One region of the Pseudomonas onubensis genome, then DNA from elsewhere that is predicted to be linked to it. Evidence: predicted binding sites of a transcription regulator. Region 1 holds the regulator's gene; the other holds the start of a gene.
The links. The regulator FliA, encoded in region 1, starts transcription of late flagellar genes. The targets are predictions, from matches to a motif close to CTAAAGTTTNNNNNNNNNNNGCCGNTAA.
Positions count from the first base shown of each region.

Region 2: a site for FliA is predicted at 1,377-1,404, ahead of ACTD9P_RS13510 (methyl-accepting chemotaxis protein). Genes of this name have one in related genera too.

Region 1 covers NZ_CBFHAZ010000130.1:2,590-6,777, forward strand. Annotated here, with positions in the region: gene flhF (flagellar biosynthesis GTPase FlhF) at 1-1,075, shown strand, start outside; gene fleN (flagellar synthesis regulator FleN) at 1,181-2,014, shown strand; gene fliA (RNA polymerase sigma factor FliA) at 2,011-2,751, shown strand; gene ACTD9P_RS26825 (chemotaxis response regulator CheY) at 2,920-3,294, shown strand; gene ACTD9P_RS26830 (protein phosphatase CheZ) at 3,313-4,101, shown strand; gene ACTD9P_RS26835 (chemotaxis protein CheA) at 4,113-4,188, shown strand, end outside.
Region 2 covers NZ_CBFHAZ010000033.1:19,386-23,573, forward strand. Annotated here, with positions in the region: gene ACTD9P_RS13500 (M91 family zinc metallopeptidase) at 1-206, shown strand, start outside; gene ACTD9P_RS13505 (calcium-binding protein) at 367-1,254, shown strand; gene ACTD9P_RS13510 (methyl-accepting chemotaxis protein) at 1,461-3,455, shown strand; gene ACTD9P_RS13515 (SRPBCC family protein) at 3,546-4,004, shown strand; gene ACTD9P_RS13520 (DUF411 domain-containing protein) at 4,118-4,188, shown strand, end outside.

The DNA.
Region 1 (4,188 bases):
TGGCGACAGCGATGCCAGCACCAATCGCCAACTGTTCGCCGGCCTGCCTTTGACCGCCGCCGAGCCGTTGGTAGAACCGACCTTCAAAGAACCACCACGTCCAGCAGCGCCAGCCCCGGCCGCCGCGGTCGACCAGCGCGCGCTCGACTCGATGCGTTTTGAACTCAATGGCCTGCGTGAGCTGCTCGAAGTGCAGCTGGGCTCGTTGGCGTGGACGCAGCTGCAAGGCAGCAAGCCGCAGCAGGCCAACCTGTGGCGTCGCCTGCAACGCATCGGCCTGTCCGGCCCGCTGTCGCGCGATTTGCTTGCACTGACGGCCGAAGTCGAAGAACCACGCCAGGCCTGGCGCATGTTGCTGGCGCACCTGGCGCGCATGATCGCCACGCCGGAAATCGAACCGCTGGAAGAGGGCGGTGTGATTGCCATGGTCGGCCCCGCCGGCATGGGCAAGACCACCACCCTGGCCAAGCTGGCCGCCCGTTATGTGCTCAAGTACGGCGCGCAGAACATCGCGCTGGTGAGCATGGACAGCTATCGCATCGGCGCCCAGGAGCAGCTCAAGACCCTGGGCCGCATCCTCAATGTGACCGTGACCCACGTCGACCCGGGCCAGTCCCTGGCCAATGCGCTCGACCCACTGCTGCGCAAGCGCGTGGTGTTGATTGACACGGCCGGCCTGCAAGCCAGCGATCCGGCACTGCGCATGCAGCTTGAAAGCCTGGCCGGGCGTGGCATCAAGTCAAAAAATTACCTGGTGCTTGCAACCACCAGCCAGAAACAGGTTCTTACCGCTGCCTACCACAGCTACAAGCGCTGCGGCCTGGCCGGTTGCATCCTCACCAAGCTCGACGAAACCGCGAGCCTGGGCGAGGTGTTGAGCCTGGCGATCAGTCATGAGTTACCGGTTGCCTACCTGACCGACGGGCCGCGGATCCCGGATGATTTACATCTGCCGCGCCGTCATCAGTTGGTCAGCCGTGCTGTCAGCGTGCAAATGCAAGAAGAGCCTAGCGAGGAAGCGATGGCCGATATGTTCGCCGACCTTTACCACAACCCGGCTAAGCGGGTGGGGTGAGGCAGGATGAACACCGTGAAATGTATCTACATCGATGGTCTGCAAGCGATTCACGCGGCCAAGCCATGTAGCCTGCGTCTAAGCAAGACAAGGTAAAGAAATAAAATGGGCAGCATGCATCCCGTACAGGTGATCGCGGTGACCGGCGGCAAAGGTGGCGTCGGGAAAACTAACGTGTCAGTGAATTTGTCCCTGGCCCTGGCAGAGCTTGGCCGTCGCGTCATGCTGCTGGATGCTGACCTGGGCCTGGCGAACGTGGACGTTCTGCTGGGGCTGACACCCAAACACACCCTGGCCGATGTGATCGAAGGCCGTTGTGAGCTGCGCGATGTGCTGCTGCAAGGCCCCGGTGGCATTCGCATCGTGCCGGCCGCCTCGGGCACCCAGAGCATGGTGCACCTGAGCCCGGCGCAGCATGCCGGCCTGATCCAGGCGTTCAGCGACATCGGCGACAACCTCGACGTGCTGGTGATCGACACCGCCGCCGGGATCGGCGAGTCGGTGGTCAGCTTCGTGCGCGCCGCCCAGGAAGTGCTGCTGGTGGTGTGCGACGAACCCACCTCGATCACCGACGCCTACGCCCTGATCAAACTGCTTAACCGTGACTACGGCATGAACCGCTTCCGCGTGCTGGCCAACATGGCCCAAAGCCCGCAGGAAGGGCGGAATCTGTTCGCCAAGTTGACCAAGGTCACGGATCGCTTCCTCGATGTCGCCTTACAATACGTGGGCGCAGTTCCCTATGACGAGTGTGTGCGCAAGGCTGTGCAAAAGCAGCGTGCAGTCTACGAAGCGTTCCCTCGTTCGAAGTGCGCATTGGCGTTCAAGGCTATTGCCCAGAAGGTCGATACTTGGCCGTTGCCTGCCAACCCGCGGGGGCATCTGGAGTTTTTCGTCGAGCGATTGGTGCATCAGACGAGCGCGGGACCTGTGCTATGACATCCAGCGGCTACAACCTTTACAAAAAGTCGGCACGTGACAGCCAGGGCGAACTGATCGAGCGCTATGCGCCCTTGGTCAAGCGCATTGCCTATCACTTGCTGGCACGCCTGCCTGCCAGTGTGCAGGTTGAGGACTTGATCCAGGCCGGCATGATCGGCCTGCTCGAAGTGTCGACCAAATACGACGCGAGCAAGGGCGCGAGTTTCGAGACGTATGCGGGTATTCGCATACGTGGTGCGATGCTCGATGAAGTGCGTAAAGGTGATTGGGCGCCGCGTTCGGTACACCGCAATACGCGCATGGTCAGTGACGCAATTCGTGCAATTGAAGCAAAAACCGGTCGTGACGCTAAAGATCACGAAGTTGCGGCCGAACTCCAATTGAGTCTCGACGATTACTACGGGATTTTGAACGATACCTTGGGCAGCCGCCTGTTCAGTTTCGACGACCTTTTGCAGGACGGCGAACACGAAGGGCTGCACGAGGACGGCGCGAGTGCACATCTGGAACCGTCACGCGACCTGGAAGACGAACGTTTCCAGGGCGCGTTGGCGGAAGCGATTGCCAATTTGCCGGAGCGTGAGCGACTGGTGTTGGCGCTGTACTACGACGAAGAGCTGAACCTCAAGGAAATCGGTGAGGTCCTGGGGGTCAGCGAATCGCGTGTCAGCCAGCTGCATAGCCAGTGCGCCGCCCGCTTGCGGGGGCGATTGGGAGAGTGGCGCGCGCGCTGACAGGCAGTGTGGGGACACTGCAGACGCTACCGCAAAGGCTGCATGCTTTTGCGGGTTCGTGCCGTGGTGCCCTGGGCAGTCCTTTTTGTGTAACGCCTGTTGATTGAAATGGCGCGTCCAGGTGCTGGGCGCGTTTAAGACTGCTTGGAGGTCGAATTGGACAAGAACATGAAAATCCTCATCGTTGATGACTTCTCAACGATGCGGCGGATCATAAAAAACCTGTTGCGTGACCTTGGGTTCACCAACACGGTCGAGGCGGATGACGGCCTGACGGCGATTCCGATCCTCAACAGCGGGAGCATCGACTTTCTGGTAACCGACTGGAACATGCCGGGCATGACCGGTATCGACTTGCTGCGTCACGTGCGCGCCGATGAAAAACTGCGCAGCTTGCCTGTGTTGATGGTGACCGCCGAAGCCAAGCGTGAACAGATCATCGAAGCCGCCCAAGCCGGGGTTAACGGTTACGTGGTCAAGCCATTCACGGCGTTGGCCTTGAAAGAGAAGATCGAAAAGATCTTTGAACGCATCCACGGCTGATGTCACCACGGGGGAGCTATGGAGCATAACGAAACGTCACAGGGAGACTTTGAGTCGACCCTGAAAAAGCATGCTCACCAGTTGGTCGAAAGCCTTGAAAAAGGCCAGTTCGGCGACGCGGTGCAGTTGATCCATGAGCTTAACCAGACCCGTGACCGCGGCCTGTATCAGGAAGTGGGCAAGCTCACACGCGAGCTGCACAGTGCAATCGTCAATTTCCAGATTGACCCGCACATGCCCCAGGCCGAAGAAATTTCGCAGATCACTGATGCCACCGAACGCCTGTCCTATGTGGTCAGGCTGACTGAGGCGGCGGCCAACCGCACCATGGACCTGGTGGAAAACGCCACGCCGTTGGTTAATGGCATGGTCACCGAAGCTCAGGCGCTCAGCGTTGACTGGGGCCGCTTCATGCGCCGCGAAGTGGGGGCTGAGGAGTTTCGTGAATTGGCGCGTCGGGTCGACGCTTTTCTGTCGCGCAGCGAACAGGAAAACCGCACGGTGGCCAGCAACCTCAATGACATTCTGCTGGCCCAGGATTACCAGGACCTCACCGGTCAAGTGATCAAGCGCGTGACCCAACTGGTCACCGAAGTGGAAAGCAACTTGCTCAAATTGGTGCTCATGGCCGGCCAGGTCGACCGTTTTGCCGGCATCGAACATGACCGCGCAGCGATCCTCTCGGAAAAAGATCCACAAAAACATCTCGCCAAGGGTGAAGGTCCGCAGATTCATGCCGATAAACGTGAAGACGTCGTATCCGGTCAAGATGACGTAGACGATTTGCTGTCCAGTTTAGGCTTCTAAGGAGCACCCACATGAGCTTCGGCGCCGATGAAGAAATCCTTCAGGATTTCCTTGTAGAGGCCGGCGAAATTTTAGAGCAACTGTCCG
Region 2 (4,188 bases), on a different contig from region 1:
AGCGGTCGGCGTACGATCCTGCGTTCAAAGACACAGTCAAAAACGTTGAGTTTCAGGTCGTCGGCTTACCGGGCAGCACCGCGCAGCCTTTTGACTTCGACAACGACCCGTCTACCCCGCCCACCACCATCAACCCCGAACACTTCACGGAAAATGGCATGCACCGTGAAATGGGTCGGCCTTTGCGCAAGAGCTACCTGGTCTGACCCTGTGCGTTCGAGCGTCACCGCACATAGGCCAGGTAACGCTTGAGCCATCCAGGCGCGAGCGACATATCCAGTCGCAAGCTCTGCGCGGCTGCCAGGAACGCTTGCGCATCGAGCGTCCACGTAAGAGAAGCCCTGACATGCAGTCAGGTTTTCTACGTTGGTCATCGAGAAGGACATCAGCATGCTCTCTCCCTACGCTTACGCTCCAGCAACCGTGCGTCACCTGGTACCCAGCGTCGAGCCAGTCAAACCTGCACGTTCACCCTACGACCCACCGTCTGACCTGGCGCCAGGCGCAAAAGCCGCTAGAACACATGAACTGCTCAAAAAAGGCGATGTGACCTTCAGCCGGGAAATCACCTGGAGCACCGTGGGTTCCGAAAAACCCAGGATTGTGTCCAATCGGCTAATAGTTGAAAGCGGCAATGATGCCGACAAGATTCAGGTGCGCAGTTGGCCTGGAGACAAGTTGCAGTTCCTCGTCAATGGCAGGTCGTATGTGCTCGACGCCCAAGCACAACAAGGCCCGCAGCCGAGCCTTTTGATCAAGACCAACGGTGGCGACGACAAGGTCAGCATTGATGATGACGTCATGCACGTCGTGGAAATTCACGGTGGCGAAGGCAACGACATCCTCAAGGCGGGTGGAGGCCCCAGCGCACTCTATGGTGGAGGTGGCAACGATGAACTGTGGTTGGGGCGCGGCTACGGCTATGCGCAAGGGGACGACGGCGACGACCTGATCGTGGGCGGCTACGGCACCAGCGTCATGTTCGGCAATAATGGCAACGACCGCATCTATAGCAAGACCGGCGCTAAGGACTCAGAAAATTTGATGTTCGGTGGTGACGGCAACGACGTGCTCTATGCCACTGACGGCAAAAATCATCTGAACGGTGGCAACGGTAATAACCAACTGTTTGTGAATGACCGCACAACCCGCTACAACGGTGGAGGTTCCGACCGCGTCCAGGATAGCCGCAGCGAAAACGAATTTTCATTCATGCCCCTGGCGGTTGGCACCGACCCCCTTCCTCACCCTTGACTGAAGTGAAACAGGGCAAAGCGGGCAACAGGTAACCCGGCAGCACGTTTTGCGAACAGGCGACCTTGCGCAACGAACGCCAACAAGGTCGCCGCCAACCCGACAACTTCGCACCATCGCACCTAAAGCTCCTCCTCGCCAAGCCGATAGCCCTACGAAGCTCTAACAAAGCCGCGTCGACAATAACGCTTCGTAAGGACGACCCCATGCCCCCACTGCGCTCCATCCAAACCCGCTATACCCTGTTTCTGGTGTTGTTCGTCCTGCTGATATTGGTGTTGACCGTCGTCGGTATCGGCCAGTTGGTGGCCCCCACGCTGCGCCATACCGAAGAGCAGGTGGTGCTCAACCGCGTCGCCGAAGTGGCTGAACGCATCAAGGGCGAACTGAACAAGGTTCAGGCCCAGCAACGCAGCATCACCCAAACCATTCCCCTGCTCGACAGCGACGCCATCGACAAGGTGCTGCCCGGCCTGGTGGACCAGTATGGCGAGCTGAAAGTCTTCGGCGGCGGTATCTGGCCGCTGCCCAACCAGCGCGCGCCAGGGCGCAACAAGTTCAGCACCTTCTGGCACCGCGATGCCTCGGGCAAGCTGGCGGTCAATACGTTCTGGAACAGCGACGCCGCACCCAACTACTACGACCAGAGCTGGTACAAAGGCGGCCTCGCCTCGCCACGCGGCCAGTGCGCCTGGGCGGCGGCCTACAAGGACGACGCCAGCCAGGAGCCGCGCACCAACTGCGCCATGGCCATCGAGCGTGACGGCGCGGCGTATGGCGTGGCCACCATTGACGTGACCCTGGGGTTCTTCAATGAATTGGTGGCCAGCAAGGAAAAAGACATCGGCGGCCAGATGCTGATCGTCGAAGGCGACGGCAAGATCATCAGCAACAGTTCACGCATCAGTGGCCCGGTGGTGTTAAAGAACATCAGCGAACTGGCCGGCACCTCGGCGTTTGCCGCCCAGGTGAGTAAAGCCCTGGCCCATCGCGACCAGGTGCTTGTGCGCACCGAGTTCGACAACCAAGGCGTGGCCAGCACCTTCTACTTGCGCCCGATCGAGGGCACGCCGTGGTTCCTCGCCACCGCCCTGCCCACCTCGTTGATCACCGCCCAACGTGATGACGTGCTCGGCAGCCTGGCCCTGCTGCAAATCCCCATGGTGTTGCTGCTGGTGCTGTTGGCCGCTTATGCGATCCGCCAACTGGTGCAGCGCATGAAGTCACTGAAAACCAATATTGATGCATTGTCAGCCGGCGACGCCGACCTGACGCGGCGCATCACTATTCGCGCCGAGGATGAACTGGGCGCCATCGGCCATTCAGTCAACCACTTTATCGTCTACCTGCAGAACATGATTGGTGAGGTGACCCAGGCCACGGGCGCCATGTCGTCGAGCCTGGCGCAGTTGCAGCAGACCTCGGCCCATACCAACCAGATTCTGGTACGCCACGCCTCGGAGACCGACCAGACCGTTACCGCCATCACCGAAATGAGCTCGACTGCCGACACTGTGGCGCAAAACGCGGCGCAAACCGCTTCGTTTACCCAGCGCGCCAACGAGCATGCCGACCGCTCCCGCGTGGTAGTGGGCGAAGCGTCCACCAGTGTCAGCGCCTTGATTGGCGAAGTCGCCAGCGCCACCCACACCGTGGAGGCGATGCGCCAGGACGCTGCACGCATCACCGAAACCCTCGGCGTGATCGGCGCGATTGCCGGCCAGACCAACCTGCTGGCCCTTAACGCCGCCATTGAAGCAGCGCGGGCCGGCGAGCAAGGCCGTGGTTTTGCGGTGGTGGCCGATGAAGTGCGGGCGCTGGCGGCACGCACCCAGGCCAGCACCTCGCAGATCAACGAGATGCTCGCGCGCCTGACCACGGGCGTGAGTTCGTCGGTGGCGGCCATGGAAAACACCCAGGCCAGTTGCCAGTCGGCGGCGGATGCCACGGCGCGGGTGAACACCGGGCTGGATGAGATGGCCGGTTCCGTCAGCCATATCAATAACCTCAGCACCCAGATCGCCACGGCCGCCGAGCAGCAAAGCGCGGTGACCGAGGAGATCAACCGCAGCATGGTGCAGATCCGACAGATGGTCGACGAGTTGGTAGAAAGCGGCCATGCCACGCAAACCAACACCCAGAGCCTGCTGGACGCCAATGGCCGAGTGATTGCGTTGATGAGCCGCTTCAAGGTGCGCTGATAATTTACTGAGACACTCCCGTGCAATGCGCGGGAGTGGGACTATTCTGACAGTTCTCAGGACAAAATCTCGCCACACAGGAGGTGTGTCATGCATGCAACTGAGCATTCGGTCCGCTTGGAGCGGATCAGTCAGGAGCGCTTCATCCAGGCACCTATCGAGGTCATCTACGACTACGTGACCCAGCCGGATCGCTGGCACGAGTGGCACCCCACTTCCCTGAGTGCCGACACCGGCACCAGCGGTTCACTGCCGGTCGGCACACGCTTTACCGAAATCATCGACCTGCTGGGCGTGCGCGTGCCCATGAGCTATCGCGTGCAGATCGCCCGTCGTCCCAGTGAATTCAAGACCGTGTTCACCTCCCTGGCGGTAGACGGCTCGATTCACTACTTCCTGCAACCCCATCGTAACGGCACCTTGTTCAAGCGTGTGCTGACCTACGAGACCGAATTGCAACTGGCCACCTTGCACGAGCGCATGGTCGAGCTGTCGGGCATTGCGCTGGACCAGCTCAAGCACCGGCTGGAAAACGCGGCCTTCGTATAATTTAGAAACATTACTCCCTCACCTATCACACTGTGGGAGCTGGCTTGCCTGCGATGACGTCGGTCATGATCGCCGCACATTCCCGATGCCATCCTCTTGCCCACGAGACCCGCATGAAAAACCCCTTGCGACTGGCGTTACTCTGCGCCCTGCTCACCACCACCCTGGCCCACGCGGCCGACCT